DNA from 3 places in the Arthrobacter sulfonylureivorans genome. Region 3 is predicted to be linked to each of the others. Evidence: predicted binding sites of a transcription regulator. Region 3 holds the regulator's gene; each other region holds the start of a gene.
The links. Region 3 encodes LexA, which represses DNA repair genes until DNA is damaged. Its sites were predicted from a motif close to TCGAACANNTGTTCGA; they were not measured.

Region 1 (10,565 bases), 540 kb from region 3:
GCGCTGGCCGCCGACGTGCTCTACGTGATTGAAGCCAACCCGCGCGCTTCCCGCACCGTTCCGTTCGTCTCCAAGGCCACCGGCGTGCAGCTGGCCAAGGCCGCGGCGCTGATCGGCACCGGCGTGGACATCGACATGCTGCGCAGCGTCTACAAGCTGCTGCCGGAAACCGGCGACGGCTCCCGGCTGCCGCTGGAGGCTCCGGTGGCAGTCAAGGAAGCAGTGCTCCCGTTCAGCCGGTTCCGCACCCCCGAAGGCACCGTGGTGGACTCGCTGCTCGGCCCGGAGATGCGCTCCACCGGCGAGGTGATGGGCATCGACAAGTACTTCGATACCGCCTTCGCCAAGAGCCAGGCCGCGGCCGGCAGCGCACTGCCGACGTCCGGCAAGGTCTTTGTATCGGTGGCCAACCGGGACAAGCGCTCCATCATCATGCCGGTGAAGCTGCTGGTTGATCTGGGCTTCGAGATCCTCTCCACCGGCGGCACCGCCGACGTGCTGCGCCGCAACGGCATCCAGTCCACCACGGTGCGGAAGATCGCCGAGGGGCGGTCCGACGACGGCGAGGGCACCATCGTTGACCTGATCACCGAAGGCCAGATCGGACTCGTCCTCAACACCCCCTCCGGCGGCCAGGCCCGCGGCGACGGCTACGAGATCCGCGCCGCGGCCACCTCGGTGGGCACGCCGATCATCACCACGGTGTCCGAGTTCGGTGCCGCCATCCAGGCCATCGAGGCGATGCGGCAATACGAGTGGGACGTGACCAGCCTGCAGGAGCATGCGGCAAAGCTGAAGGCCGCGATCCATGCCTGAGCCTGACGTCCGGCCGCTGCCCGCCACTTTCGGGCAGCGGCTGCGAGCGGCGATGTCGGCCCGCGGGCCGCTGTGCGTGGGCATCGACCCGCACCCCTCGCTGCTCTCCGCCTGGGGCCTGAACGACGACGCCGGTGGGCTGGAACGCTTCTCCCTCACCGTGTTGGACGCGGTGGGGGAGCAGGCGGCCGCGCTCAAGCCGCAGGTGGCACTGTACGAGCGGCACGGTTCTGCCGGGCTGGCCGTGCTGGAGAAGCTGCTGACCGCCTCCGCCGAGGCAGGGGTGCTGACCATCGCGGACGCCAAGCGCGGTGACATCGGCTCCACCATGGCCGCCTACGCCGACGCCTGGCTGCGCGACGGTTCGCCGCTGGCGGCCGACGCGGTGACGCTCAGCCCATACCTGGGCTACGGATCGCTGCGGCCGGCGCTGGACCTGGCCGCAGCGACCGGCCGCGGCGTGTTCGTGCTGGCGCTGACCTCCAACCCGGAAGGCGCCAGCGTGCAGCACGTGGGCGGCGCCGAGTCGGTGGCGCGCCGGATCGCGGAATCGGCCGCGGCTGACAACGCCGCGGCCCGCGGCGCTGGCGAGCTGGGCTCGGTCGGCCTGGTGGTCGGCGCGACGGTGGGGGCCGACGTCATGGAACGGCTGGGGCTGGACCTGGCTGCCGTCAACGGGCCGCTGCTGGCGCCGGGCCTGGGTGCCCAAGGGGCCACCGGCGACGATATTGCGGCCGCCTTTGGCGCCGCCGTCGGGAATGTCCTGGCCACCTCCAGCCGGGACATCCTCAAAGCCGGTCCGGACACCGCCGCCCTGCGCGAGGCCACAGAACGCACCCTGGCCGGCCTGTCAGCATTCTCCGGCTGAGAAGCCGGCCGCGGCTGCCCCGGCCGCCTTCTCTCGCCGAGCAGCCCGCCGCTGGCTCCGGCTTCGGCCGCTGTTCCGGACCGGAGCCGGCCGTGGCTGCGGCTCTGTGCACCCCGCCGGCCCGGGGCCGGAGCGGTGCGGTTCTGGTAAGTTCAGTTCATGCCCAAAAGTGCCCGCCGGGCCGGCTTGTCCGACGGGCCGGATTGTCTGGAGGAGCTGTGGGTCTTCGACCGCTCACGGAGAGCGAACGCACTGCCGCCCGTCTGAAGGCGACGGCAGCCCGGGCTGACCGCGCGGAAATCAAGGCCAAGGTTAAGTCCGGTGCCATGACCATCGCGGAGGTGATCGAGGCCGCCGCGTCGATGGAGTCGATCGGCCGCCTGCGGGTTGCCGAGCTGCTCGAATCGTTGCCGGGCATCGGCCAGGTCCGCGCCGCCGCCATTATGGAGACGGTCGGCATCGCGCGCAGCCGCCGGCTGCGCGGCCTCGGCATCCACCAGCGGCGTGCCCTGATTGACCACTTGGAGTCCCAGTAACAGATGAAAGATATGTCCGATAAACCCCGCCTGACCGTTCTCGCCGGCCCCACCGCCGTCGGCAAGGGCACCGTTTCCACCTATATCCGTGACAATTACCCGGAAGTCTGGCTCTCCGTCTCCGCCACCACCCGTGAGCCGCGCCCCGGTGAACAGGACGGCGTTCACTACTTCTTCGTCGGCGCCGAGGAGTTCGACCGGCTGGTGGCCACCGGCGACATGCTGGAGTGGGCCGTGGTTCACGGGCGGAACCGCTACGGCACGCTGCGCCGCACCGTGGAGCGCGCCATGGCAGACGGCAAATCCGTGCTGCTGGAGATCGATCTGCAGGGTGCCCGGCAGGTCAAGGAGTCCATGCCGGAGGCCACCTTCGTGTTCTTGGCCCCGCCCAGCTGGGACGAAATGGTCCGCCGGCTGGTGGGCCGCGGCACCGAAACAGCCGAGGAACAGCAGCAACGGCTGGAAACCGCTAAACTAGAACTTGCTGCCGAGCCCGAGTTCGATTTCACCGTCGTTAACGACGATGTCCAGCGGGCGGCAGACGAGCTCGTTTCACTGATGGGACTTCTTCCGCACCCGCGCTGAGCAGGTCTTGGAAGAATTGTCCCGGAACAAAATTGGAGATTTTGTGTCGACCAACCTCGAAGGCATCATCAACCCGCCGATCGACTCCCTGCTGGAAGCAGCGGATTCGAAATACGCGCTGGTGATTTACGGTGCCAAGCGTGCCCGCCAGATCAACGCCTACTACTCGCAGTTGCACGAAGGTCTGTTCGAGTACGTTGGCCCGCTGGTGGACACCAAGCTGAATGAGAAGCCGCTGTCCATCGCACTGCGCGAAATCAACGAGGGCCTGCTGGTCAGCAAGCCCGTCGAAACGGTCGCAGAGTAACTACAGCGTCTAACACCGGGGCAGGCATGCGGATCATTCTGGGCGTAGGCGGCGGCATCGCTGCCTACAAATCGGCATCCCTGCTTCGGCTGTTTAAGGAAGCCGGTCACCACGTCACCGTCATCCCCACCGACGCCGCCGAGAAGTTTGTTGGCCGCGCCACCTGGGAGGCCCTCTCCGGCAACCCGGTCAGCAACAGCGTCTTCGACGATGTGGAATCGGTGAATCACGTCCGGCTCGGCCAGGAGGCCGACCTGGTGGTGGTCTGCCCCGCCACCGCGGACCTGCTGGCGCGCGCCGCGGCCGGTCTTGCCGGCGACCTGCTGACCAACACGCTGCTGGTGGCAACCGCACCGGTGGTCTTCGTGCCGGCCATGCACACCGAAATGTGGATGCACCCGGCCACCGTGGCGAACGTGGCCACGCTGCGCAGCCGCGGCAGCACCGTTATGGACCCGGCCGTCGGCCGGCTGACCGGCAAGGACACCGGCCCCGGCCGGCTGCCCGAACCGGCGGACATCTACGATTTCATCACCGGCAGCCTCGCCGACGGAACCCTGCAACAGCGCCCGACGGCGGAGCCTGGGTCGGCGGCGCAGCGAACCCCTGTGCCGGAAACGTCGCTGGAAGCCGCTGTGCCGGAAACGTCTCCGGAAGCCTCTGTCCCGCAAACGTCTGCACCGGGAACCTCCGTGCCTGGGTTTTCTGTGGCTGAAACCGCCGTGACTGGGCAGATTGCATCGGAACCGGGCCCGCTGGCCGGCAAGCGCGTGCTGATCACCGCCGGCGGCACCCGCGAGCCGCTGGACCCGGTGCGTTTCCTCGGCAACCGGTCGTCCGGCAAACAGGGCATCGCCCTGGCCCGTGCCGCCGCGGCCGCCGGTGCCGAAGTCGAACTGATCGCCGCGCACATCGAAGTTGCCATTCCCGACGGGATCAAGTCCAGCTCGGTGGAAACCGCCCTTGACCTGCGCGAGGCGACGCTCGAAGCAGCGGCGCGCTCCGACGTCGTGATCATGGCCGCGGCAGTGGCAGATTTCCGCCCTGCCGAGGTGACCGACAGCAAGATCAAGAAGCGCGACGACGCCGCCGACCCGGTCATCACGCTGGTGCGGAATCCGGACATTCTGGTGGAGGTCGTGCAGCAGCGCGGCACCGACGGCACGCCGCTGATAGTCGGTTTCGCGGCGGAGACCGGCGACGACCGCGGGAACGTGCTGGACTACGCGCTCAGCAAGCTCGAACGCAAGGGCTGCGACCTTCTGGTGCTCAACCGCGTGGGCCGCCACCTGGTATTCGGCCAAGACGAAACGGAGATTACCGTACTGGCCCGCAGCGGAGCCGAACCGCAGTCGCACCGCGGCAGCAAGGACAGCGCGGCCGCCACGGTGATTGAACGCATCGTCGCCGAACTCTCCGGCTGATCGGTCTTTGGCGCCGGCGCCGTCCGTACCAAGCCCGGCCGCGCCAATCCCGGGCAGCGCCGGCAGCCGCAGCGGTAGTTGACCTCGCAAAGCTGCCTTTTGCGGCGATGCTTTCCCACGGAAGCTCCGGCCTCCGTGACCCATATGTCCCCCTGTTTCGCTTCATGACCGGCGCCGCGGCGTCGTGTCGACGGTTCCGTGGCGGTCCCCGCCAGCAAGTAAGGTATGTCTGTGACTTCTTCTGACAGCAATCTGCGGCTCTTCACGTCCGAGTCCGTGACTGAAGGCCATCCGGATAAGATCTGCGACCAGATTTCCGACGCTATTCTCGACGCCCTGCTGCGCGTGGATCCCGACTCCCGGGTGGCCGTGGAGACGCTGACCACGACCGGCCTGGTGCATGTGGCCGGTGAGGTCACCACGCAGGGCTACGTGGAGATTCCGCAGATTGTCCGGGAGACCATCCTTGAGATCGGTTACAACTCATCGGACAAGGGGTTCGACGGCGCGCGCTGTGGCGTATCCGTCTCCATCGGCCAACAGTCGCCGGAGATCGCCTCGGGTGTCTTCAATTCCTTCGAAGTCCGCGAGGGCACCGGACTGGACGAGCGTGACGCCCAGGGCGCCGGCGACCAGGGCATCATGTTCGGCTATGCCAGCGACGAGACGGATGTGCTGATGCCCGCCCCGATCTGGCTGGCGCACCGGCTGTCCGAGCGGCTGACCGAGGTCCGCAAGGACGGGACCCTGCCGTACCTGCGCCCGGACGGCAAGACGCAGGTGACAGTCGGCTACGACGGCGACAAGCCCATCTCCGTCAACTCCGTGGTCATCTCCAGCCAGCACGAAGCCGGCGTGGACCTTGGCCATCTGCGTGCCGATCTGGCCTCGCACGTGATCGAGCCCGTGCTCGCGGCCAGTTCGTTGGACGCCACGGACGTTCGCCACATTCTCAACCCGGGCGGCGACTTTGTGATCGGCGGACCGGTGGGCGACGCCGGACTGACCGGACGCAAGATCATTGTGGACACCTATGGCGGCATGGCCCGCCACGGCGGCGGCGCCTTCTCGGGTAAGGACCCGTCCAAGGTGGACCGCTCGGCGGCCTACGCCATGCGCTGGGTGGCGAAGAACGTGGTGGCCGCCGGCTTGGCGCGTCGGGCCGAGATCCAGATCGCCTATGCCATTGGCATGGCCCGGCCGGTGGGTATCTACGTGGAGACATTCGGCACCGAGACGGTGGACCCGGCGCGTATCGGGCAGGCCATCAACGAGGTGTTCGACCTGCGCCCGCTGGGTATCATCAGCGACCTGCAGCTCAAGCGGCCCATCTATAAGCAGACCGCAGCGCACGGCCACTTCGGCCGCGAAATTCCGGACTTCACCTGGGAGCGGACCGACCGCGCCGACGCACTACGCAGCTACTTCAACGCCTGAGCCCGATGGGCTCTGATCCGCACCAGCTGAGCCTGCTGCAGGGCTTCGGCACTCCGAAGAATGCTCCCGGCACCTCGCCGGCGGCCGCCACCAACCCGGTGGCCCAGGTGCTGATCGAAACGTCGCTGCCGCATCTCGACCGCATTTTCGACTATGTGGTGCCCGAGGCCCTTGACGCTGAGGCCGTTCCCGGTGCCCGGGTCAAGGCCCGATTCGGCGGCCAGGAGATGAGCGGCTTCATCACCCGCCGGACCTCCAACGCGCCGGAAGGCGTCAAGCTGGCCCCCTTGGCCAAAGTGGTGTCCGCCCAACCGGTGCTGACCGACGAGTTGCTCCGGCTGGCCACCGCGGTGGCGGAGCGCTACGCCGGAAACGTCTCCGACGTGCTGCGCGCAGCCATCCCTGCCCGCGTCGCGAAAGTGGACAAGGAGTTCGCCGCCCGGCCAGAGCAGCCCGTTGCACCGGATGCGACGTCAGCCGACGGCGCCGGATATCCCGAGCCGTCAGCGGGTGCCGCTGAAGCCTATGCCGGTTACGAGGGCGCCGGGGATTTCCTGGCCCAACTGGCCGCGGGTGCCGCGCCGCGGGCGGTCCTGGCCAGCCACAAGTCGTACGGCCGGGCTTCCTGGGCCGCCCAAGTAGCCCACGCCGTCGCCAGCGTTCGGCAGAGCGGGCGCGGCGCCGTCGTCGTTGTTCCCGATGCGAAGGATCTGGCCAGTCTGGAAGCGGAACTGCAGCAGGTGCTGGGCGCGGACCAGTACGTGCGGTTGACCGCCGAGGACGGTCCCACGCCGCGCTACCGGAACTACCTGCGGCTGCTGCACGGCGAAGTTACCGTGGCAGTCGGGACGCGGTCGGCGGCCTATGCACCGGTGCAGGATCTCGGCCTGGTCGCCCTGTGGGACGACGGCGATGACCTCCTCCTCGAGCAGCGTTCGCCTTACCAGCATGCCCGCGAAGTGCTGCTGTTGCGGTCGGCGCAGAGCGGCTGCGCGGCGCTGTTCGCCGGTGTCTCGCGCAGCGGCGAGGTTGAGCGGCTGGTCGGGAGCGGCTGGGCATCGGCGCTCACGCCCTCGCGGCCATTCCTGCGGAAAGCGACGCCACGCATCCTCAATACCGCTGACTCGTTCCAACAGGAACGCGACCCAATGCTGCGGCATGCACGGTTGCCGCACGCCGCGTGGCGGGCGGCTCAAGAAGGACTGGAACGCGGGCCCGTGCTGGTGCAGGTGGCGCGGACGGGATTCTCGCCGGCGCTGTCCTGCCAAGACTGCCGCACACCGGCCAGATGCACCGACTGCAACGGTCCATTGGCGCAATCGGGCCGCACCGCGACCCCTGCCTGCCGTTGGTGCGGTCGGCTCGCCACGAACTACGCCTGCCCCGAATGCGGGTCCCACCGGCTTCGCGCCTCGGTGGCGGGTGCCCTGCGGACGGCCGAGGAACTGGGGCGCGCTTTCCCCGGTGCCACGGTTGTCTCCTCCTCGGGGGACCACATCAAGTCCGTGGTTGAGTCTAAGAACGCCCTGGTGGTTGCAACTCCGGGCGCCGAGCCGGTGGCGCCCGAAGGCTATGCAGCGGCCCTGCTGCTGGACGGAAACGCCATGCTCAGCAGAGAGTCCCTACGGACGCCGGAAGATGTGCTGCGCAAATGGTTTCGTGCTGCCTCCCTGGTGAAACCTTCTTCCGAAGGCGGACTGGTGGTGGTCACCGCCGACCAAGAGGCAGTGGTTGCCCCGCTGGTCCGCTGGGACCCCGCGGGCGCGGCAGCCAGAGAAATGCAGCTGCGGCGCGAGCTCCAGTTGCCGCCCGCGGTGCGGATTGCGGCCCTGACCGGGAAGGCATCGGGGATTGAAGCCTTCATGGCCGACTTCGAACTCGGCGGCAGCCTGCGCAGCGTCGGCCCGGTGGAGCTTCCGTCGCGTGAGGTTCAGGAGCGGCCGGGGGAGAGCAGTGAGCATCGGCTCCTCCTGTTCTTCAGCTACCAGGACGGGCCTAAAGTTACTGCTGCGCTGCGCCACCGTAAGGCGGCACTGGCCGCCAAGCGCGTCCCGGACCCGGTGCAGGTCCGTTGCGACGGTATTGACCTGCTCTAAGGGCTGTGAAGTTCGAGGGCTAGCTCTAAGGGCTGTGAAGCTCGAGGGCTAGTCGATCCCGTCTTCATCTGGCTACGTACTGGCTGCGAAGCTTCACCTCCGTCCGTAGTCGTATTTATGATCTACCTTATACCTATTGTGTTCGAACTCACATGCTAGTAAAATAGGAGAATGGCATCTGCACCAGTGGAACCCGACGAGCCGGACCCCTCCGGCCAGGGTGGCATGCCGTTCGGGCCGCAATCGCTGGACGCCTCCGGCCAGCCGCTGGCTGATCAGTCGCAGGCTGAACCTCTCGGCGGGGCCGCAGGCGGGGCGCAATTGGTGGGGCAGGCGCGCCGTTTTACCACCGTGCAGGAGTTCGATGGGGACGGGATCCCTGTTGATCCGGATCCAGGCTGGGTGTCGGGTAGGTGGGATGAATCCCCCGAAGCGGAGACGTACTGGGCGGAACTGGAGGCGTCATTGGGTGCCTCGTTGGATGGGCCATGCGTGGATCCGCTGAACGGGTTGCTGCCGAGGGAGTTTTTCGACGACGAATCCTGTGACAGGCCCGCCGATTCGGACCTTCCTGAACGTGCTGGCTTCCGCGATTCGGCTGGCTTGCCTGTTTCGGCCGGCGGCGCCGGCCTTCCCTCCGGTGCCGCGGCCGACGCCGGCACGGCCGGGACGGGTGCCGGGTTGCGGTTGTCCGGACGGGAACTGTTGGAAGTAGTGGGCCGGCAGGAGCCTGCCTTGATGATTTATGAAGAGGCCGCGTGCGCGCTGGTCCAGACCGGGCGGGTGCTGGCGTGGCTGGAAGCGCACAAGTTCAGCCTGCTCAATGCCCTGTACCAGCAGGCGTTGGACGGACAGGAAGAGGCTTGGGCCACGCCGTACGAACCGGAGGGGCGCCGCCCAAACGGCCATGACGCGGAATCCTCGGTGGTGGACGAAGCCGCCCGCGCGCTCGGGTTGGCACGGAGGACGGCGCAGGAAAAGATCGCTCTGGCGCTCAAGCTCAACGGAACCTTCCGGAACACGCTGGCAGCGCTGGAAGCCGGTGATACCAGTGCCGTGATCGCCGAGGCTCTTGTGAACCAGGCCGATTCGCTGCCCGAAGACGCCCGCGCCGGGTTCGAGGCTGTGATGTTGCCTGCCGCGACTGAGGACTCGATGAACCGGCCCAAGTTCGCCGCCCGGGCACGGACCCGGCGCGAACGCGAACACCCCGAATCGATCGCCGTCCGCCATGCCAAGGCGCGCCGGGACCGGCGGGTTGAACTGCATCCGGACCAGGACGGGATGGCGTGGCTGAACGCGTACCTGCCGGCCGAGGAAGCGGTCGCGGCGTTCAACCGGATCCAGTCCGCCGCCATAGCGTTACAGGGCGCCGAGGAGTCACGCACGCTGACCCAGTTGCGCGCGGACGTTCTGTCGGACCTGCTGCTGACCGGCATTTCACCGGGGCCGCGGATGGGTAAGTCAGGGCCGAGGATCGCAGCGCAGGCCAGCCTCACCGTCCCGGCGCTGACCCTTCTGGGACTGGGTCAGGAGCCAGCCGAACTCGACGGGTACGGTCCCATCGCCCCCGACGTGGCCCGCCGGCTGGTCGGCGACGGGACGTCCTTCACGCGAATCCTGACCGATCCGATCAACGGTGCAGTGCTCGCGCTCGACCGCAAACAGTACCGACCCACCAAGGCGCAGCGCCGGTTCCTGCGCACCAGGGATCGGACGTGCCGAGGAGGCTGCAACCGGGCGGCCGAACACTGCGAAATCGATCATGTCCACGCCTATTCGAAGGGTGGGAAGACTGATGTCGACTGCATGTGTTGCTTCTGCAAGGTTCACCATGCGTTGAAGACAGCCGGCTACGCGAAGGTGGGCCAGCCGGTCCCGGGCACCATAGACTGGACCACCGCCGCGGGGATCACCTACTCCACCACCGCGGAACCATTGGCGGTCACACCGCCGGGGGAGCTCGCCGATATCCTCGAACGGCAGGAAATCAGCGAACTCAACACCAAGCTCAAAGTTGCGTGGCGCAAGCGCCAAGCCGCGCACCCGCCCACACCGCATGCCACCCACAACGGAATCGCCACCGACCTCACACCGCCACCCTTCTAAGGGTGGAAGCGCTGGGTTCTTTCCCTGGTCGGAGATCCCGCGAGCGACAGAACCGCGGCGCAGGACACCGGGTCACGCTACGGCTAACGCTCCCGCCGTCGGCGCTCCATTTCTAACGCTCCCGGCGTCGGCGCTCCATGACTTCCTCGGCGGCGGCCACCAGCTGCCGGGCGGATTCGTCCCAGTCGTAGGCGGCGGCCCGCGCGATGCTGGCTTCGGAGGCGGCGCGGAAGGCGCCGGGCTGGTCCAATGCTGCCACGGCGGCAGCAAAGTCGGCCGGTTGGTCGGGATCAACCAGCGTGACCGCGCCGCCGCCAACCTCGCGGAAGATGGGGATGTCGCTGGCGATCACCGGCGTCCCGGCAGCCATCGCCTCGATCAGTGGCA
Region 2 (10,565 bases), 1.6 Mb from region 3:
AAGCTGTCCGACGCGGTCTGCGGAGCCCGGTGGGAGTGCTGCGCCTCTTCCTCCGCCGGCGCCTCGCGGGTGTCGAGCACATTCACGGCCTGGTCGGTCACACCCAGCAGGAAACGCTGGCCGTCGGCATCCACCACGACCACCGAAGCCTTGGGCCCGATGGTTTGACGTTCCACCACGCGCACCAGCTTGCGGGCGCCGGTGCGGGCGCCGCGGCTGAAGCGGCGCTGCAGCACCCAGAGCAGTCCGAGCACCACGGCCAGCGAGAGCGCTACCCGCAGGGCGAGGGCCACGGTCTCCATTTAGAGGAGTCCTTCGGGCACATCGAGGATCTTGGTGATGCGCACGGCGTAGTCCTGGTCGACGACGACAACCTCGCCGTGCGCGATCAGGCGGCCGTTGAGCAGCACGTCCGCGGGGGCGCCGGCCGAGCGGTCCAGTTCAATCACGCCGCCCGGTTCCAGATTCAGCACATCGCGCACGGACATCCGCGTACGGCCGATCTCCACGGTCAGCGCCATCTCCACGTTGTTGATGCGGCCCAGCTTGGCCAGCACGGACTCGTCCACACCGCTGCCGGCAGCGTTCTCGCGCAGCCGGATGGCGAACCAGCCGCCGGCCTCGCCGTCGCCGCCGGTGAGCTTGAACACGGCAGCTTCCGGATCGGAGAACAGCGTCGCAGCGTTGGCCACGTGTGCCTCCCCCAACACGCCGGCGCCGAGCACCGACGTGGCAGCTTCCAGCGCCGGACGCAGCAGATCCGCGGCGGAAACCAGCGGGGAATCAGTACCGGCGGCGGCGGCCAGCGCGGCTTGGTCGGCCACCACCAGCGCCACATCGGCGGACGTGCCGCCCACGAAGGAACCAACGACGGCGGAGGCCACCTGCCCGGGCAGCGGCCCGCCTTCATCCTGGCGCACCGCATAGAGCGGAGTATTGGTGGGCAGCAGCCCCAGGAGCGCGTCGGCGGCAGCAGCCTGCAGGGTCTGGGTCTGTGTCATCGGGCGTTCTCCTCGGTTGTAACAATGACTCCGGCCAGGCGGTTGCCGTTGGCGCCGACGGCGGCATGGGCCAGACATTCGCCGTTGATGGCAACATCCAGCGGGCGGTGCTGCGGGTGCGGCAGCGGCAACAGGTCGCCCACGGACAGGTCCAGAACCTGGCCCGGGCGGACCCGCATCGGCGCGAACTGCAGTGAGACATCCACCGGAATCTGGACCAGCTGGGTCTCCAGCAGTTTGCGGGCGTTGGCCGGGCTGCTCAAGGCGAACGAATCGCGCAATTGGGTCAGCAGGACCTCAGCCGGAATGGCCACGGTGGCCGGTGCGGACAGGTCACCCACGCGGATCTCGAACGTCGCCACGATCATCAGGTCGTTGGTGGCCGCCGCCTGGGCGAACTGCGAGTTGTAGTGGATCTGGTCCAGGCTGATCGGTGTGGTCAGCAGCGAGCCGAGCGAGTAGCGCAGGTCCTCCAGCGCATCTTCCATCAGCCGGCTGACCAGGGCCTGTTCAATCTGGGTGAACTTGCGGTCCGGGTAATTGTGGGTGCCGTTTCCGCCCAGCATGTGGTCCACCCAGGTCATCGCCGCCTTGGTGGGGAACTGGAGCACCGCCTTGCCGGTGATGTCATCCAGGGCGCAGAGCACCATGGCGGTACTCGCCGGCAACGACGCCGCGTACTCATCGTAGGTCTGCATTTGGACCTGCTCAGAGGTCACAGTGCAAATCACCCGGACCTTTGCGGTCAGCTGGGTGCCCCACTGGCGGGCGAACGTTTCGAAGGCCAGTTCCAGCACGCGCGAATGCTCGCGTGCCAGAGTGGTCGGCCTCCGGAAGTCGTACACTTCGACGGCTCTGGCCGGCTTTTCGGGCGCGTTAGATTGCACATGTTCCTGGACCGTCACAGCAGGCACTATCGGCAGCTGAATCCCCGATGTTAGGAGTCCGCGAGATGCGGTGCATTAGGGTGCCAGATGGTGCCCGCCCATGGCGCCCGGATGTTAAAGGCCCGCCTTGAGCTGTCACCAGCCAGCCCCTCAGTGGTCGTCGGACTTTCCGCCCGGCGCCGGCGCATAGGTGGCGCTCGGGCCCGGCCCGACCGTGCCGTTACCGCCGGTGATGACTTCGCCCCCGCCGGAGCCTCCTGCACCCGGCTCGCCGGCCACCCGCTCGGTCGACTCTCCTTCGGAGCCTTCAGCCTCCGCTGCCTCGGCCGCGGCCTTTGCCGCCGCGTCGGCTTCGGCCGCCTTCTGGACCGCTTCCGCCCGTTCGGCGGCAGCATCCTTGGCGGCGCCGGCAGGGTCCTTGAGCACTTCGGGCATCAGGTTGCGGATGGCTTCGGGCTGGCCGGAGAGCACCACAATGTCGACGCGGCGGTTCATCGCCAAATCCTCGTCGCTCCCGCTGGTCTTCAACGGCCGGGACTCGCCGAACCCCACAGCGGAGATCCGGCTTGACACCACACCGCTGTCTTCCACCAGATGCCGCAGCACATTAACTGCCCGCTCGGAGGAAAGTTCCCAGTCCAGAGCCCCCGGGTCCAGATGGCGTACCTGCGCCGTGTGGCCTTCGACCTTTAGCTCGTAGCCGACGGGCTTCAGCACCGGTCCCACAACGTTCAGGATCTTGATGGTCTGCCGCGTGAGTATGGGTGAGTCCGGCTCGAAGAACGTTTCGCTGCCGATCAGGCGGACGGTCAGGCCGCGTTCATCCAGTTGGAAGCGGACCGCCTTTTCCAGGCCTTCTTCCTGCAGCCCCTTGGTGATCTTCTCCTGGATCTTGCGCAGGTCGCTGACTTCCTCGATGGCCAGATCCAAATCGGTCTTCCGCTCGCCCTCGGTGTCCTCCTCGGCGTCGCCGGCGGTGAACCCCTGGCCTTCTTCGTCGATGAGTTCCGGAGGAACCACTACGCCCTCGGCCGTATCCACGGTCTGCGTACGAGCCACACCAAAACCGGTGGCCAGCGAATTGGCCAACTGTTGGAACTTGGCCGCATCCACCGTGGACATGGCAAAAAGCACAATGAACATGCACATCAGCACGGTGACCATGTCCATATACGAGGCCATCCAGCGCTCGTCCGGGTGCTCGTCCTCTTCCTCGCCGAGCGGACGGCGCGGCCGCCGGGACTTCATGCCGCCTTGGCCTCGGGCTTGTCGTCGGAATTGCCGGACTTGCCTTCCTTGGCCGGCTTGCCGGTGCCCATCTCGTGTGCAGGAACCATGGCCCGCAGCCGCTCCCCCAGCAGACGCGGCTGGCTACCGGCCTGCACGGCCAGCATGCCTTCCATCAGCAGGGTCATGCGCTCGGTTTCCAGATCCGCGAGGCGCTTCAGCTTGCCGCCGATCGGCAGCCAAATGAAGTTGGCGGAGAGCAAGCCCCACAGCGTGGCCACGAACGCCGTCGCAATCATCGGTCCGAGGGTGTCCGGGGTGGACAGGTTCTCCAGCACGTGGGTCAGCGAGACGACTGTGCCGATGATGCCGATGGTCGGTGCGTAGCCGCCCATGCTCATATAGAACTTGGATGACTGGCGATCGGCGCGCGCTTTCGTGCTGATTTCGTCTTCGAGGAGGATCCGCAGTTCCTCGCCGTCGGTGCCGTCGGCAATGTTCTGCAGAGCCCGCTGCATGAACGGGTCCTTCTCCTCAGTAGCCTCGGCATCCAGTGCCAGCAGGCCCTCGCTGCGGGCCTTCTCGGCCAGCTCGACCACACGGTCTATGACTACCTGCGGCTTCGCCACCTTTCCGGTAAAGGCCCTCGGCAGCGTCTTAAGCGCTTGAAGTCCGTCCTTGAGCGTGGTGCTGGCCAGGCCCACGGCAATCGTGGCCCCGAAAACCAGGATCATGGGGGCCGGGATGAGGAGCGCCTCAACGTGTGCACCCTCAAGGGTGATCATGGCGTAGAGCGAGCCGAAGGCCAGCAGGAGGCCAATAAGTGTTGCGGGATCCATTTACGTATTCCTAGGGCGCAGCGGCACAGTGTTACCGGAGTCCCCGGACTCGTCTCCGGAGGCAGACACCGCGGGGGGCACAAGGCCGAGTTGGGGATGGCTGTGCTGGTGGACTGAAGGCGGCAGTTCACGGGCCAGATGCAGCACGTAGGCGCGGTAGCTGGCGATCATCTCGATGACCTGGCTCATCGTCTCGGTAACGATGTACTTCGCACCGTCCACCATCACCAGCGTGGTGTCCGGGTTGGCGTGGATGCGCTCAATCAGGTCAGGGTTGACCGCAAACTGGCTGTCATTCAGCCGCGTTACTACGATCATCAGCCCATCCCAGGTTTCTCGAGGGCTCCGGTGAGCCGCTACCTACTACCTTCGGCCGCGCGCGCCCAGCGGTTAGCTAAGCGGGCTGGTTGTCAGCTGTGTCACCCCGCATCGTCGGGCTGGTGCGGTCCCGAAGTCATCGGCTTCCTGATCGCAAGTCGGCCGCCCAAGTAACGGTGGAGGGGACTCCCCTGCTCAGAACGGCCATCGTGTCGCGCCAACTACAGGTGGCGCTGCGCAAGGTCAGCTTCATTATGGAGCCCGGAGCGGCCTGGCCGGGACGTGCGTTTGCCAGTACAAGTTTCGCAGTGGTCTTCTGTCCGGGTCGATGTAGTCGGGCGGGGTGAACCACGGGATTCCGTCAATGACGTTGATTTCCCAGTTGCCTTGTTCGATCAGGTCATGGTGCAAACTGCAGAGGCAGACCCCGTTGTTGATGTCCGTGCGGCCGCCGGCCCACCAGGGCACGATGTGGTGCGCTTCGGTCCAGAACGCGGGCATGCTGCACCCAGGGAAGGCGCAGCCTTTGTCCCGTAGGAGCAGCGCCTTACGGATGGCCCGGCTGAAGAACCGCTGGGACCGGCCCAGGTCCAGGACCTCGCCCTTGGACCCGAGAATCGCCGGGATGATTTCGGCATCGCAGGCCATCCGGCGCACCGTCTTGGCCGACAGAGACCCGTTGAAGACCGCGCTGCCGCCGCCAGAGAGCAAGCCGACCAGTTGTTCATAACCGGCGGTCACAATCACTTGAGTGCGGTGCCCGCCCGAGTCCGGAAGCTTGTCCACGTTCAGGGCGATCCGGCAGGCACCGATCAAGCCGGCCAGCAGCTTCTGCGCCCTGGTGAAGCCATCCATTCCGGCAACCACCGCCGGATCCACCCCGCCGGGACGTGAATCAACGTCCGAAACATCGCCCTCTGCATCTCCCATGGGGGCGGAAGACGCGCAGTCCATGTCGGTGTGACTGGGATCTTCGCTGCCGGGATCTGCGACGCCGGTGCCGGCCGTGCCGGCATCCGTGGTTGCGGTGGTGCCTGTGCCGTTGCCGTCCGATCCGGCAGGGGCGCCTTGGGTCCGGCTGTTGGCGGCGGTTTCGATGGCGTCGGAGCGGATGCGCGGGTTCGCGGCGCTGTTCATCACCGTGGCCAGGGCCTCGTACTGGTCGTCGGTGGTATTGATGACGAACTGGTGCAACCCGCGGCGGCGGCCGCGGTAGAACATGCCCTGCCGGGACCGCAGTTCTTCCTCAGAAGGCTCGGCGCCGTCCTGGTCGACGGCTGTTTCCCAGGTCTTGGCGACCATCGCCAGCGTATCGTCGTCGCCCTCGGCGGCCTGCCGGACCAGCGAGGACTCCATTGCTTCCAAGGTCCCCGGGTTGGCGGCATGGCGGGCCCGGCCGATCGAATCGGTGACAAGGACCGCGGCGTTCCCGCTGATCACTCCGGCGGCCATCGCCTCCGCCAGTGCGGGCAGAGCCGGAGCGCTTCGTTCACCGTCCAACCGCACCGGCGCGGTGATTACTCTTCCGACCCGCAGTCGGCGTCGCGCTTCGACGATGCCGATCCCCAGCCGGGAGCGCAGGTACTCGGCGTTGTTCCGGAACTCGGTCTTGCGCCGGCGCTGCCGCTGTTTCGAACCCGCACTGTCAGGCCGCGCGGCGACAATACCGCCGCGTTCGCCAGCATCGTTCCCGGAGGCGGCTATGGCCGCGGCCGGGTTGGCCCACCCCGCCGTACCGGGGGAATCAGGCGTGTCCGCAAGGGCACTGGGTTCGCCTGCCGTTTCACCGTTCGCGGCTATATCCGCCCGCTCCACCGCATGGGCGCCGACGGCCTGCAGGAATTCCACCGTCTTCGAAACGTCCTCGACCGCCGCTAGGGTGTTGGCCAATTCCCGCGTGCTCAGCGAACCCGACTCGGCGGCGAACCAAACAGCTACGTCCTGCATCAGGGCGCGTACCTCGGAGAGAGGGTCCTCCATCTCCCCGGTACGGTCCAACGGTGCAAGCGCCATACCACAATTTTATTCGCACACACATTCGACCCACTAGCGAAACAGTCGAATGTGTAGGGATAGTGGACGCCGAAAGGGCAACCGGCAGGCGGAGGAGTACAACGCGCTGGTCACGAAAAACGGCCGCCTGCGAACGGTGCAGACGGCCGCTGCGGCTGCCCGCGAACGGTCGGGCAGCCGCACTTCGGTGGTGGCTTGGGGCCTCCGGACTAGCGCTTCAGGTTTGTCAGTTCCTGCAGCACTTCGTCGGAGGTAGTGATGATGCGGGCATTGGCTTGGAAGCCGCGCTGCGCAACGATCAGGTTGGTGAACTCCTGGGAGAGGTCCACATTGGACATTTCCAGCGAGCCGCCGGCCAGCGTGCCAAGTCCGCCCGTGCCGGCTGTACCCAACTCAACCTGGCCGGAGTTTGCCGTGGCACGGTACGACGACGAGCCCGCCTTTTCGAGGCCGCCCGGGTTGGTGAAGTTGGCCAAAGCGATGCGACCAACAACAGCCTGTTGACCATTGCTGAAGGATCCCATCAGGGTTCCGTCATTGGCCATCGTGAAGGATTCCAGTGCGCCAGCAGCGCGGCCGTCCTGGCTCTCGAAGCCGACCGTGGTCATACCTGCATAACCTGTGAGCGCTGAGATATCGATGTCGATGCCGTCTGCGTCAAAAGGAGCAACCGGAGCAGTGGGTAGCGTCATCTTGCCATCGGTAAATTCCAGCTGTCCAATGGTGACTTCGGTGTTAGCGCTGTTGGTGTGTTTGACGTCCCAACCGGCTGCAGTGCGCTGGAATGTCAACGACAACGTCGATCTGGTTCCGTCAGCTGTATAGATCTCCACATCACGGACCAAACGATCGTTGACCGCTGCTTCCGAAGGCAGGTTCCCCGAGACTTCAGCCTCCGTTGTCGCTTTCGCTTCCGAAATCGCTTCGGGGGACAGATCAATGGGGCCAACGGGACCACCGACCGGGATCTGGCCGTTCGCAGCCATCCAACCCTGCAAAATCGCTCCGTCCGGGGAGACCAAGCGTCCGGTGGAATCCAACTCAAAGGCGCCGGCGCGGGTGTAAAGCTGTTCGCCGCCCTTGGTGGTGACGAAGAAGCCGTCGCCGGAGATCATCATGTCGGTGGCCTTGCCGGTGGCCTGCGAGGAGCCCTGGGTGAAGTTGGTGGAGATGCCGGCAACCTGCACGCCGAGGCCCACCTGAGCCGGGTTGGTGCCGCCGGCCTGGGCCTGCGGGCCGCCTGCGCCCTGGGTCATCTGGGACAGGGTGTCCTGGAACTGGACCGAGGAGGCCTTGAAGCCGGTGGTGTTGACGTTGGCGATGTTATTGCCAGTGACATCCAGCATGGTCTGGTGCGAGCGGAGACCGGAGATTCCGGAGTAGAGCGAGCGGAGCATGATCAGCGCCTTTCGGATCGTGGAACGGACGAGTGATTCAGTGACTGGGAAAATCTGTTGCTTGCAAAAGCGGCTTGAGGACACAACAAGTCAGGCGGCGCCCCCACTGGTCCCCGAGGCGTCGCTGCCGGAACCACCAGAGGAGGCAGCGGCGTCGTCAGCTCCGCCGGAGCCGGACTCCGCCGGCGCGGCGGCGTTGATCCCGGCGATCAGGTCCAGCGGGATCTCCTTGCCGTCCACGATGACCTGCGGGACCGGCCCTGCGTAGGACACCGAGGTGGCTGTGCCGGTGATCAGGGAGCCGTCCTGGCCGTAGTAGCTCACCTGCTGGCCCACCAGCGCCGCGGCTACACCGCGCATTTGTAGCGAGAAATTCTCTTCGCTGGTGGTGGTCATGGTGGCGATGCTCTCCATCATGGCCAGCTGGGTGGTCTGCGAGATCATCTGGTTGGTGTCCATCGGCGAGCTGGGGTCCTGGTTCTGCAGCTGGGTGACCAGCAGGTGCATGAACATCTCGCCGTCCATGGTCTGTTTCGGCGCGCGGACGGGTGGGGCCGTGTACGTCGGGGTGACTGTGCCAACGGGCGTGACTGAGTCGGTGGGCATGGTTCTCCTTGTCTCAGGCCAGCACGTCGAGGCTGGTCGAAATCCCGTAGGGACGTCTCAGGGCGGATGGATCGGTGGTGTCTTTGACAGCGCCGCTTCCGGGGGATGTTCCCGGTCGGCCGTCCTGGCCTTGCGAACGGCCGGAGGGCCTGCCATCAGGCCCGAACTGCAGGCCAGGGCGGTCATCGTTGGGCCGGTTCTGGTTGGACAAATCCAGGTTCGCGTTCATGCCGGTCGACGCAAGATCGCGCTTCAGGTCGGCCATGATGGCGCGCAGGGCTTCGCGGCCGGCCTCGTTCGGCGCGAACAGCTCCACCCGCACGCCCTCCCCCGTCACGTGGGCACGGACCGTGACCGGACCGAGGTTGTCCGGCGTGACGCTGATGGTCATCACGTGCTCGCCCGGCTTGGCCTGCGCCAGGGTGAACAGCGGTCTGGCCACCTGCGCGGTGAAGGGCAACTGCTGGTGTGCAGGCACGGGAGCTGGCGCCGAGGTAGGGGCCGTTGCCGCGGTCTGGGACACCGGGGCAGGTTGGGCGGACACCGGAACCGGGCCGTTGACCGGCAGCTGTTCGGCCTCGCCACGGGCACCGTTGACCGAAGCCGTGGCTGCGGCTGCGGCTGCGCTTGCCCCTTCGGTCGAAGCGAGCCCACCTTGGGTCGCGCTGCCCGGGAGCATTTGTCCGGGAAGTACGACGCCGGTGGGCAGCTGAGTAGCTGTGCTCGCCTGCGCTGGTGGTTGGGTCGGGGCAGCTTGCGCGAGCGAAGCAGCCGACTGGTTCTGCGTTGCTTCCCCTGTTCCAACCGCCGCCGCCACGACGGCTCCGGCCGCGGGTACGTTTCCGGCGACTACGGCGGCCTGGCCCGGAGCCCCCGCGAGTGTTCCGGTTGCAGACGTGGTTGGAGCCGCTGTTGCAGCGGCGCCAGCGGGGGGTCTGGTTGCAGACGCAGTGGGGACCTCGGTTACAGGAGCACCAGCGGGAGTTCCGGTTGCAGACGCAGTGGGGACCCCGGTTAGAGGAGCACCAGCGGTTGTTCCCGCGCCGGCCGTGTCCGCGGTCGCGGCCGCGGCAGGAGTGGGGCCTCCTGCGCCGGGCGCGGTGACGTTCTGCCCATGGACAAGGCGGACAGCAGGCTGATCACCGGGTACCGCAAGGCCAGTATGCGACGTAGTAGTGCTGGCCGCGGTTGTGGTGCCACCAGGTGCTCTTGCATCCCTTGCCGGAGCACCGACCGCGGCGGGCCAGCCACCGGTACTTTCGGTGACGGCTGCCGTGACGTTCACCGCATCACCGGGCGCAGTGGACTGCGAAGCGGCCGCGGCCTCGCCTTCTGCTGATGTTGCGGCACCGGCAGCGTCGTCCGCGGGCAGAGCTGGACCCGTAACCATAAGCCATGGGGCCGCTGCGCCGCTGGGTTGTGTAGCTGCACCTGTCCCAGCAGGAACTGCCGCGTCGCCGGAGGGAATCGCGTTGACCTCAGTCGCTGTCTTGCCATTGGCGTCAGGATGCGGCGTTGCGGCGCCGCCGGCGGCCGGACCTGGCCCCGCCTGACCGGCGTTGCCAGCGGCAGCCGCGGTGCCCCCGGTGGAGGCGGCGGCGTCGTGCTTTGAGGGCTTCGCGGAGTAAGCAGCACCCTGCTGGAGCGCGCCCTGCATCGCGGCGTCGAAGCCGGGGCCGGAGGAGCGCGAACCGGACCCGCTGCCACGGGACGGCGAAGCGGCGGCGGCGATGGGTAGGGAGTTCACGGGGAGGCTCATGCTCTCTGTCCTGTCGCCATGGCTGCCTGTGCGGTGGCCAGCAGGTCGGTCAATTGTCCGGAACCGGCGGAGCCCTGGCCGGAGAGCATGGAGGCGAGGCCACCGTTGCCGGTTTGGCCTGACAGCATGGCGCTGATGGCGCCGGCGGTGCCGATCTGGCCGCTGAGCATCGAGCCCAGTCCGGTGGAGGTGGAGAGCTGGGCGGCGCCGATCAGTTCGGTCAGCGCGCTTTGCTGGTCAGCGGTCAGTGCGCTTGAGCCGGCAGCAGCGCCGGTAGCAGCGCCACCAACACCGCCGGCGGCCTGGACCGTGGATTCATCGGGCAGGATGCGGCGGATGGCGGTGATGTTGGAGTCGTTCTCCCACGCGTCGCGAACCTGGATGGTGTCGCCGGGCTGCGGGGCATCGATGGCCTTGCCGTTGCCCAGGTAGATGGACACGTGGCCGCCGTCGAAGCTGAAGAGCAGGTCGCCGGGTTTGGCGTCGGCCATGGAGGCTACCGGGGTGCCTTCCTTCAT
Region 3 (10,565 bases):
ATCCTGTACCCGGACCATGACGGCCAGCAGCAGCGGCTTGGCCTGCAACACTTCATTCAGCGGCCGGTCCAGATAATGGCAGACCGCCACGATCCCTTGCGGGTTGACGGTGTCGGCCATGGCCGCGAGGACTGCGTCCGTGGCCATCCGAAGCGGCACGCCGTCGGCCAGATCCAACAGTTCGGGCAACCGGTCCAGACAGGCTTCGGTAGCAAAGACCTCGACCACGATCCCGTCGCCTCCGGATGCAATGTCCGCGCGGTGGGCGGACAAGGCCTCGCGGACCGCCTGCGGGCCTTCGGCGAGGAATTGCCGGCGCTTTAAACGCACCGAGCGCCCGCCAAGCTTGGCCACATCCTTGACCCGATCTGCTCGGGGGTTGGACATGATCGTAGCTTGCGGGCGCCCGGTAATGCTCATACAGCGACTATAACGTCGCCATCTGGCGGTTCATGCATCCGGTACTTACTCGGCAACCTTCTGGCGGGCTTCGCCGCCGGCGGGCTCGAAACCGGCAGCCTTGGCGGCCTCGACGGACTCGAACCAGTACACCGGGGTGGTGTTCTCGTACCAGGTGGAACCCGGAACGTGGTACTTCTTGGACTGGTTGCCCTTGATGCTGTAACCGGCGGGCGCGTCCTCGCCGTCAACAGCCTTCACGGCGCCGGCAACTTCGCCGGCTTCAGCGGCGGGAGCGGCCTTGGCGGCAGGAGCAGCCTTGGCAGCCGGAGTGGCCTTGGCCTTGGCAGCCGGCTTGGCAGCAGCGGCCGGACGCTCGGCGGGAGCGGACGTGTCGGCAGGCAGTGCGTCCTTGGCAACCTTCACCAGTGCTGCGAAGGCGTTGGCGTCGGAGACGGCCAGCTCGGCCAGCATGCGGCGGTCGACCTGCACCTCGGCGGCCTTCAGGCCCTGGATGAGGCGGTTGTAGGTCAGGCCGTTGGCGCGGGACGCAGCGTTGATGCGCTGGATCCACAGGCGGCGGAAGTCGCCCTTACGCTTGCGGCGGTCGCCGTAGCTGTACACGAACGAGTGCAGCAGCTGTTCCTTGGCCTTGCGGTACAGGCGGGACCGCTGTCCGCGGTATCCGGCAGCCCGGTCCAGGATAACCCGGCGCTTCTTGTGGGCGTTGACCGCCCGCTTCACACGTGCCACGTGCGTACTCCTTTTGATGATTGGTGCCCGGTGGTTCGACCGCAACGATCAGCGGTCGGGGCAAAACTTGCTGGGATGGTACCGACGGCTGACGCCGTACGGACCCGAGGGAGAAAGTTAGATGCCGAGCATCTTCTTGATGTTGCGCACGTCTGCCGGAGCAACGATCTTGTCACCTGCGAGGCGGCGGGTCAGCGTGGAAGGCTTGTGCTCCAGGTAGTGGCGACGGTTGGCCTGCTGGCGCTTGAGCTTGCCGCTGCCGGTGAGCTTGAAGCGCTTCTTGGCGCCGCTGTGGGTCTTCTGCTTCGGCATGGCTGCCGTTCTCCTTACGTCTTCCTCAGGTCGTTGCGGACCTTCGGCTCGTGCGGTGCCGCTATGGGCACCGGCGGTTTACTTGTCTACCGACACCGGACACAAGGGTGTGCCCGGCAAAATGCCGGATGCTCTCTGGACGGTCTTAGCTCTTGGAGCCGGACCGGCCAGCAGGTTTGGGTGCTGCAGGCCGCGCCGCCGGCTTGGGCCGGGCTGCGGGCTTGGGTGCCGCGGGCTTGGCCTCGGCAGGGGCTGCAGGCGTCGCCGGAACGGCAGGCTTGGCCTCCGCTGCAGGCTTCGCCGGAACGGCAGGCTTGGCCTCCGCTGCAGGCTTCGCCGGAACGGCAGGCTTGGCCTCCGCTGCAGGCTTCGCCGGAACGGCAGGCTTGGCCTCCGCTGCAGGCTTCGCCGGAACGGCAGGCTTGGCCTCCGCTGCAGGCTTCGCCTTCGGTGCGGCCGCCGGCTTGGTCTCGGCAGCAGGCTTCGCCTTCGGTGCAGCCGCGGGCTGTTCCTCCGTCTTGGCCTCTGCTTCAACCTCGGCAGGCTTCTCGGACTCAACCACTGCTGGCGCTTCCGGCTCTGCAACTGCCGGCGCGGCCAGTTCTGCGGGTGCTTCAGCGGTCTCCTCCGGCTGGCTTGCCATGGCGGCAAGGCCTTCCGGTAGCAGGTCGCCCAGGCTCTGGGTCAACGGCGCCTGATCGTCGCTGGTGTCCACCCGCTGCTTGCCGGCCTCGTTGGCTGCCTTGGCGTCCGCCTTCTGCGCGGCCCGCCGGGCCTCTGCCTTGGCTTCGGCCTTGTTCTTGGTCGGGCCGATCACCATGACCATGTTGCGGCCGTCAATCCGCGGAGTCGATTCGATCATGCCGACCTCTGCGACGTCCTCGGCAAACTTCTGCAGCAGGCGGATGCCCATTTCCGGACGCTGCTGTTCGCGGCCGCGGAACTGGATCATGGCCTTGACCTTGTCACCGGCTCCGAGGAACCGCAGCGCGTGACCGCGTTTGGTCTCGTAGTCGTGCTTGTCGATCTTCAGCCGGAACCGGATTTCCTTGAGCACGGTGTTCGTCTGATTCTTGCGCGCCTCGCGTGCCTTGACCGCAGCCTCATACTTGTACTTGCCAAAATCCATCAGCTTGCACACCGGAGGCTTTGCCTGCGGCGCGACCTCAACCAGGTCAAGATCCGATTCCGTGGCCAGGCGCAGAGCATCCTCAATACGAACAATGCCCACCTGTTCACCGTTCGGCCCGACTAAACGCACCTCGGGAACGCGGATACGATCGTTGATTCTTGGCTCGCTAATGGGTGGCTCCTGTCACTGATATTCGTCTGCCGCCGGCAATGAAAGAAGGCCTCCCATTGCAAGCGCAATCGAAGGCCTCGAAGTGGCGGCAGGCGGAACTGTGGAGTTCCGGACTGGGCGTGGGCAACGTTGTTCAACGTTGCCGGCCGTAGCCTGCCGACCGAAACCCGGCAGCTCTGGCTAGCCATACCGACGGGTGGGAGAGGTCTCCGCTTGCAGATCGGACCCTTTTGCCTACGTGCTTTCAGGCACATAAGTAACCGGATCCAATTGGTCTGTGAAAAGCTTACCAGTATGAGCAGCTCAGATAACAATCCGCAGACCGACGACCATCGCCACAGCTTCGCGCCGGACGCCGGTTCTGCCTCCCCCCAGGAACAGGAAGTCTTGGGACAGATGCGCGATATCGCCGAAGTGCCCGCCGTCGAAGTCATCACCACCGCGGCAGTCCACCTGATGAGCGCCGCCGCCGTGAAATGCGGTTTGGCCGCCGGCGAGGATGCGGAAGAGCTCAAAGACCTAGATGAAGCCCGCAAGCTGATCACCGCGCTGGCCGGCTTCGTGACCGCTGCTGCGCCGGAAATCGGCAGCCAGCACGCAGGCCCGTTGCGCGATGGCCTCCGCTCCCTGCAGCTCGCCTTCCGCGAGGCCTCTGTCATCCAGGACGAGCCGGGCAAGGGCCCGGGCGAGAAGTTCACCGGTCCGGTCAACTAGCCTGGCAAGAACTCCAGAACTGCACAGAACGACGCCGGTGCCCCGCACCGGCGTCGTTCTTATCTTTAATGCTCCTGGTGCAGGCGGACCCGTGCGAAGCTCAGCGGGTGAACTTGAGCTCCAGCGAATCCACACGCTCGGCAAATTCCTGCCGTGCCTGCAGCCGGTCTTGGATCCGCCCTGCCAGGCCGGCCAACTCCTCGCGCCCCAGGCCGTCACGCACCTGCAGCACTAAGCGCAGCTCCGGACCGTGGCCTCCGCCCGCCACTACCGAGCCATCGGCCGCACGCACCGCGATGCCGGTCCCGGGCTCGACGGATGCGGCCATGACGGCTTCTTCGGCGCTGGTCGCTTCGGCCACCCAGTCCAGCAGCCCCGGATCGCGGTAGGAGGGCACCCATTCGTGCTGCTTGGCCAACGCCCACACGGCCGGCCGCCGGACCACGAAGGTCAACGCGGCGCCCGGGTCCATGACCATCAGTTCTGCGTCTTCCGACACTGCCGCCAACGCCGCCCGCGGAGCGTAGACGGCCACCGGCCGGGCTTCGGGATGCCAGGCTTCGAGAGCGGCGGTATTGCTGAACGCGGGCAGCGCACGGCGCCCGTCCGGGGCTTGCAGGGTCACCAGAGCCATGTCCGCCTGTTTATCCGACGTCAGGCCGCCGCTGCCCTCCGCCTCTTCTCCGAGCGTGGCCACGATGGGGACGAAAACGCGGGCGTTGGCCAGGGCGGCCACCACTTCCGCTTCCCCGCCGGTGCCGGCGGCCAGCCACTGAAGCGCCGCTTCATAGGCCGGGTCGGTGCTGCCGTCGTCGTGATCGAACTGGTGCAGCGGATTTCCTTCGCCGCTCAGGTCCCGCCCGGCCCAGGTTTGGCCCGCCGAATCCCCCGCACCGCCCGCTCCCGCGAGTGCTGCGGCGATGTGGGCTGGCAGCTCCTTCTTAGCCACGCTGGTACCTCAGCGCCGTCCGGCGACGTCGAGGGCTTCGGGCAGGGTGAACTTGCCCGCGTAGAGGGCCTTGCCGACAATGGCTCCTTCGACTCCGGTCGGGACCAGCTCACGCAGCGCCCGTAGGTCAGCCAGGCTGGAAATACCGCCGGAGGCCACCACCGGCTTGTCGGTCCGCTCACACATCTGCCGCAGCAGGTCGATATTCGGTCCGCGCAGTGTGCCGTCTTTGGTCACGTCGGTCACCACATAGCGGGCGCAACCGGCATCTTCGAGCCGCGACAGGACGTCCCAGATGTCACCGCCATCCTTCGTCCAGCCGCGGGCCGCAAGCGTGGTGCCGCGGACGTCGAGACCGACGGCGATGGCGTCGCCGTGCCGTTCAATGGCGCGCGCTGTCCATTCCGGGTTTTCCAGAGCGGCGGTGCCCAGGTTGACGCGGGTGGCACCAAATTCCAGCGCCCGTTCCAAGGACTCGTCATCGCGGATGCCGCCGGACAGCTCCACCTTGATCTTCAGCTCGTCGGCGACGCGGCGCAGCACTTCTGTGTTGTTGCCTCGGCCGAAAGCCGCGTCGAGATCCACGAGGTGCACCCATTCCGCCCCGTCGTTCTGCCACGCCATGGCAGCTTCCAGCGGGTCGCCGTAGCCTGTCTCGCTGCCGGCTTCGCCCTGGACGAGCCGGACTGCCTGGCCGTCTGCTACGTCGACTGCCGGCAGGAGTTCGAGGATGGGCGTTTGGTTCGTCATAGTGATTCCGCTTTCTGCGCCGTCAGCTGCGCGGGCTGTGGGTGGTTACTCGGTCGGACCGAGGGTGAGCAGGTAGGCAGCCAGCAGGGCCATCCCCGCCAAAATCCAGAAGACGATGGCCGACCACTTGGGCAGCCGCTGTTGCCGGAACGAGATGGCACCGCCGGCCAGCAGCCCGGCCAGGGCCATGAGGAGGAGGCTACCCACGGCTATCGCAGCGTCTTCAGCCAGTTGCGGAGCAACTCCGCGCCGGCGTCGCCGGACTTCTCCGGATGGAATTGCGTAGCACTCAGTGGACCGTTTTCAACGGCCGCGATAAACGGGGCCCCATGCGTGGACCAGGTCACCCGCGGCGGCGCCATCGCCGGCTGGGTGATATCAAAGTTCCAGTGCTGCACACCGTAGGAGTGCACAAAGTAGAACCGCTCGTCTTCGATGCCGGCGAACAATCGGCTGCCCTCCGCGGCGTCAACGGTGTTCCACCCCATGTGCGGCACTACCTCCGCCGGCAGCGCTTCCACGACTCCGGGCCATTCCCCGATCCCCTGCGTGCGGACCCCGTGTTCCACTCCCTCTTCGAACATGACCTGCAGGCCCACGCAAATGCCCAGCACCGGCCGGCCGCCGGCCACCCGGCGTCCGATCCAGCGAAGGGCATCAACAGACTTCAGTCCTTCCATGACCGTGGCGAAGGCACCGACGCCGGGGACCAACAACCCGTCGGCGTTAAGCACATCCTCGGAAGCATGACTGAGCGTGACGTCGGCACCGACGTGTTCCAGCGCCCGGACCGCCGAGCGCACATTCCCGGATCCGTAGTCCAGTACGGTGACTTTGGGCCCAGCCGTCACAGGGCACCCTTCGTTGAGGGAATGCCCTCGACCCGGGGATCGGACTCAACCGCGGCGCGCAATGCCCGGGCGAACGCCTTAAACTGGGCCTCGACGATATGGTGCGGGTCGCGGCCGCCCAGCACGCGCATGTGCAGGCAGATCTGGGCGTGCAGCGTGATGGCTTCGAAAACGTGGCGCGTCAAGGATCCGGTGAAGTGCCCGCCGATCAGGTGGTATTCCTGGCCGGCCGGTTCTCCTGAGTGCACCAGGTAGGGACGGCCGGAGACGTCGACGACGGCGTGGGCCAGCGCCTCATCCAGCGGTACCGTTGCTTCGCCGAACCGGCGGATCCCGGCCTTGTTACCCAGGGCCTGCTTCAAGCACTCGCCGATCGTGATGGCGACATCTTCCACGGTGTGGTGGGCGTCGATATGGGTGTCGCCAGTGGCCTTCACGGTCAGATCGACCAGCGAATGCTTCGACAGTGCGGTGAGCATATGGTCGTAGAACGGCACGGTGGTGCTGATCTCGGATCGGCCGGTGCCGTCGAGATCCAGTTCAACCAGCACGGACGACTCGCTGGTGATGCGTTCGAGGCGTGCGGTACGTCCGGTGGTGGTATCCACGGTCATGGGAGTCCTTTGACGAAAATGGTTGACCGGCCAGGCCGGTGCGCTCTTAGTACAGTTTAGGAGACTCGGCTCGACATCAGAGCCTTGATGCCGTCGAGGAAGGCTGTGGTCTCGGCCTCAGTGCCCGCCGTCACCCGCAGATGTCCAGGAATCCCGACGTCGCGGATCAGCACGCCGGTTTCCAGAAGGCCCTGCCACACCGCGTGCGGGTCGTCCAGACCGCCGAAGAACACAAAGTTGGAGTCCGACGGTGCAGGCTTCAACCCCAGCTCGGCAAGTCCGTCGACAATGCGGTCCCGTTGGGTCTTGATGTCCTCAACATTGGCGAGCAGGGCGCCAGCATGTTCCAGTGCGGCCAGCGCCGTCGCCTGGGTGATCGCGGACAGGTGGTAGGGCAGGCGGACCAGGCGCAGGGCATCGGCAATCTGCGGTGCGGCGGCAAGGTACCCCACTCGGGCACCGGCAAGGGCGAAAGCCTTGCTCATGGTGCGCGAGACGATCAGCCGCTCCCGGCCGGGCAGCAGCGTCAGCGCGCTCGGCGTGCCGGCGTGGGCGAATTCGGCGTAGGCCTCATCCACTATCACGATGGCGTTGGACGCCTCCCCCGCTTCGTAGGCGGCCTCGACAACGTCGAGCCCCAGTGCGGTGCCCGTCGGGTTGTTCGGGGAACACAGGACGACGACGTTGGCAGCGGCTTCTGCGACAGCAGCGGCAACCGCTTCCGGAGAGATCGTAAAGTCCGCTCCCCGCGGAACCGCAACATACTCGGTGTCCGTCCCGCTGGCCAACAGCGGGTACATGGAATACGTCGGGGGGAAGCTCAGCAGGGTCCGGCCCGGCCCGCCGAAGGCCTGAAGGATTTGCTGCAGCACTTCATTTGAACCGTTGGCGGCCCAGATGTTCTCTGCCGTGAGCCCGTGTTCCAGATAGCGGGACAGTGCCGTCCGAAGCTCGGTAAACTCGCGGTCCGGATACCGGTTCAAACCGGCCGCCGCCGCACTGACGGCCGAGACGATGGCTTGATGCACCGTCTCCGGCAATCCGTGGGTGTTTTCGTTGACATTCAGGAGGATGGGCACGTCCAACTGGGGGGCGCCATATGGTTCCAGGCCCCGGAGATTCCCCCGCAACGGCAGACGGTTCAGGCGTTCTAACTGCTCACTCACCGATCCAGCTTAAGCTTCGGCCCGCCCGGGGCAGGAATCGGGCGGGCCGAAGCGGCTCATATTACGGTTCCCTCAATGCGATGACGGCACGAGCAGCTGCTGGCCGGAATGGACGATGTCCCCATCCAGGCCGTTCAATTGCGCGATCTCGAAGATGACATCATGCGGGTTGCGGTCAGGGGCCGACAGCACTGCCACATCCCACAGCGTCTGGCCGCTGCCGACCGTGACAGTAACAGCTGGCCCCGGCCCCAGCCCCCCGGCAGCGGCCATCGCCGGTGCGGTGAAGAAGCCGACCAAGGTGAGCGCGACGGCCGCGGCAAGCATGAGCGGCAGGCCAATCAGCAGCAAACGGCCCCGGCGGGTGAGCCGGAGGGCGGAGTTGGCGCGGAGGTCTGCGGACTGCGGTGCGAGCTGGGCGGACATGGTGCCACCTTTCCGATTTTCGATCTATTTCGACTGGTTTCGATCATCGAACCACTGCATTCGAACGTATCTTCGAATGCATCTTCTACAGTTTTAGCACTGGTGATCGACTATTGTCGAGACTCAGTCGAACAAATGTTTGAAATTCCTCACCGCCTGGCCTAGCGTTGATGGCATGAGCGGCTGTGAATTGCAGTGCATCAGCCGCCACTGACAAAACAGTCGAGACAGCAATCCGAGTGCCGGTTCCGCATCAGCCAGACCCGGCACCTGGACCATCATGGGAAGACCGGGGCCGGATATGTCCGAAGAGACCACCACCACCGCCGGAGCGCGGCGACGAGGCCGCCCTGTCAAGGTCGGACGCAGCCTGACGCCGCGGCAGAAGAAGATCTTGGAAACGATCCAGCGCTCCGTCATTGCCCACGGGTATCCGCCGTCGATGCGCGAGATCGGTGACATTGTCGGCTTGGCCAGCTTGTCCAGCGTCACGCATCAGCTGTCTCAACTGGAGAAGATGGGCTACATCCGGCGGGACCCGAAGCGTCCCCGGGCAATGGAGATCCTCACCCCACTGACGCTTGAGCATGGCGGCGTGGAAATAGTGGGCGTGGACGAGCCGCAGCAGCTGCGCAGCTCTAGCGGCGTCGCGGTGTCCGAACTCACCACTTCATCCGATACGGCAATGGTGCCGTTGGTGGGGCGCATCGCCGCCGGCGGACCGATCCTGGCAGACCAGGCGGTCGAGGACGTCATGCCGCTTCCCCGGCAGCTGGTGGGGCACGGCGAATTGTTCATGCTGAAGGTGTCCGGCGATTCGATGATCGATGCTGCCATCTGCGACGGCGACTGGGTGGTGGTTCGGCAGCAGCACACCGCCGAGAACGGCGACATTGTTGCGGCACTGCTCGACGACGAGGCAACGGTGAAAACCTTCCGGCAGCGCGATGGGCACACCTGGCTGCTGCCGCAGAACACGCGCTATGAACCGATTCTGGGCGACCACGCAACCATCATGGGCAAAGTTGTCTCCGTGATGCGCGCGCTCTGACCCCTCCGTCACCGAACCTTCGGCCTGCTGTGGCCTGAACCGGCGGGACCCGGTCCCTGCCCCAGCCGGTTCAGGCTGCAGCAGCCGCCAGCCGCTCCAGAATCTGACGGGCGATGGCGCCGTCTTTCGTACTCCAAAACGGCGGCAGGGCACTGCGGAGGAAATTTCCATAGCGGGCGGTGGCCAGACGGGAATCCAACACGGCCACCACCCCCTTGTCATTGGAAGCACGAATCAAGCGGCCGGCGCCCTGGGCCAACCGCACCGCTGCGTGGGTGGCCGAGACCGTCATGAAACCATTGCCTCCGGTCTGGGCTACCGACCGGGTACGGGCGGTGGTCAACGGGTCGTCCGGCCGCGGGAACGGAATGCGGTCGATGACCACCAACCGGCAGGCCTCGCCCGGGACATCGACCCCCTGCCACAGCGTCATCGTGCCGAACAGGCAGGTGTCCGGTTCATCGGCGAATTGGCGAACCAGCGCCCCGATTGATGATTCGCCCTGGCACAGGATGGTCAGGTCGGTGCGCTTGCGCATTTCGGCGGCAGCTTCCTCTGCCGCGCGACGCGAGGAGAACAATCCGAGGGCACCGCCGCGTGAGGCCCTCAGCAGCTCCTCGAGTTCGTCGAGCTGCTCGCTGCTGGTGCCGCGGCCCGGCTTGGGCAGGTGCGATGCCACGTACAGCACGCCTTGGCGAGGGTAATCGAAGGGGCTGCCCACATCGGCGCTTGAGTACGCCGGAGCGCCGGCCCCCAACAATCCAAGCGAACCGGCAACAGCGTCAAAAGTTCCCCCCACCGACAACGTGGCGGAGGTTAGCACCACCGTATGTTCGTCGAACAGCCCCTCGCGCAGCCTGGAGGCAACAGACAACGGCGCGATGTTGAGCGTTGCCGGTTGGTCGTCACTGGCGATGTAGTCGCCGGTCTCGCCGTACGTGCTCGGGCGGGTCGCCCAAATGACCTCGCGGGAATCCGCCGCCGACAGCAGCCGTTCGGCCATCTCCAGCACCGCAGAAAGGCGGGAGCGGGCCATCTGCCTCCCGCCGTCAGCTGCCCCGGATCCCTCGGGCTTGGAATCTGATAGCGCCGCACGGGCCGCCTCCCGCAGCTGCACGAGTACCAACTCCTGCTCCTCGCGCAGGCCGGAGGCCAACAATCCGCTCGGCAGCGGCTCCAGCACATCCTCCAGGGCGCCGGCAGCCGAGTTGAGAGGCTCCACGCTGATCCCGGTGTGCTTGCGCGCGGTCGAAGCCGCGGTGCGGACCATGGCAGCC

Region 1: MNQ99_RS10065 (HNH endonuclease signature motif containing protein) is a predicted target of LexA. The motif match lies at 8,212-8,227, and genes of this name have one in related genera.
Region 2: MNQ99_RS05500 (HNH endonuclease signature motif containing protein) is a predicted target of LexA. The motif match lies at 6,299-6,314, and genes of this name have one in related genera.

Annotation. Positions count from the first base shown of each region.
Region 1 covers NZ_CP093326.1:2,146,982-2,157,546, forward strand. The annotation lists gene carB (carbamoyl-phosphate synthase large subunit) at 1-816, shown strand, start outside; gene pyrF (orotidine-5'-phosphate decarboxylase) at 809-1,684, shown strand; gene mihF (integration host factor, actinobacterial type) at 1,903-2,220, shown strand; gene gmk (guanylate kinase) at 2,233-2,805, shown strand; gene rpoZ (DNA-directed RNA polymerase subunit omega) at 2,849-3,112, shown strand; gene MNQ99_RS10050 (bifunctional phosphopantothenoylcysteine decarboxylase/phosphopantothenate synthase) at 3,139-4,536, shown strand; gene metK (methionine adenosyltransferase) at 4,768-5,973, shown strand; gene MNQ99_RS10060 (primosomal protein N') at 5,979-8,069, shown strand; gene MNQ99_RS10065 (HNH endonuclease signature motif containing protein) at 8,241-10,178, shown strand; gene MNQ99_RS10070 (glycosyltransferase family 4 protein) at 10,291-10,565, opposite strand, start outside.
Region 2 covers NZ_CP093326.1:1,114,144-1,124,708, reverse strand. The annotation lists gene fliO (flagellar biosynthetic protein FliO) at 1-302, opposite strand, end outside; gene fliN (flagellar motor switch protein FliN) at 303-1,001, opposite strand; gene MNQ99_RS05520 (flagellar motor switch protein FliM) at 998-1,906, opposite strand; gene MNQ99_RS05515 (OmpA/MotB family protein) at 2,039-3,136, opposite strand; gene MNQ99_RS05510 (motility protein A) at 3,133-3,954, opposite strand; gene MNQ99_RS05505 (flagellar FlbD family protein) at 3,955-4,272, opposite strand; gene MNQ99_RS05500 (HNH endonuclease signature motif containing protein) at 4,525-6,285, opposite strand; gene MNQ99_RS05495 (flagellar hook protein FlgE) at 6,495-7,682, opposite strand; gene MNQ99_RS05490 (flagellar hook assembly protein FlgD) at 7,773-8,288, opposite strand; gene MNQ99_RS05485 (flagellar hook-length control protein FliK) at 8,302-8,967, opposite strand; gene MNQ99_RS05480 (C40 family peptidase) at 10,044-10,565, opposite strand, start outside.
Region 3 covers NZ_CP093326.1:2,682,056-2,692,620, forward strand. The annotation lists gene MNQ99_RS12400 (TrmH family RNA methyltransferase) at 1-420, opposite strand, end outside; gene rplT (50S ribosomal protein L20, sunset domain variant) at 466-1,152, opposite strand; gene rpmI (50S ribosomal protein L35) at 1,270-1,464, opposite strand; gene infC (translation initiation factor IF-3) at 1,610-2,725, opposite strand; gene MNQ99_RS12420 (DUF1844 domain-containing protein) at 3,062-3,481, shown strand; gene MNQ99_RS12425 (SseB family protein) at 3,582-4,430, opposite strand; gene priA (bifunctional 1-(5-phosphoribosyl)-5-((5-phosphoribosylamino)methylideneamino)imidazole-4-carboxamide isomerase/phosphoribosylanthranilate isomerase PriA) at 4,440-5,180, opposite strand; gene MNQ99_RS12435 (hypothetical protein) at 5,226-5,369, opposite strand; gene hisH (imidazole glycerol phosphate synthase subunit HisH) at 5,390-6,031, opposite strand; gene hisB (imidazoleglycerol-phosphate dehydratase HisB) at 6,028-6,645, opposite strand; gene MNQ99_RS12450 (histidinol-phosphate transaminase) at 6,702-7,811, opposite strand; gene MNQ99_RS12455 (LysM peptidoglycan-binding domain-containing protein) at 7,884-8,237, opposite strand; gene lexA (transcriptional repressor LexA) at 8,539-9,288, shown strand; gene MNQ99_RS12465 (ATP-dependent DNA helicase) at 9,359-10,565, opposite strand, start outside.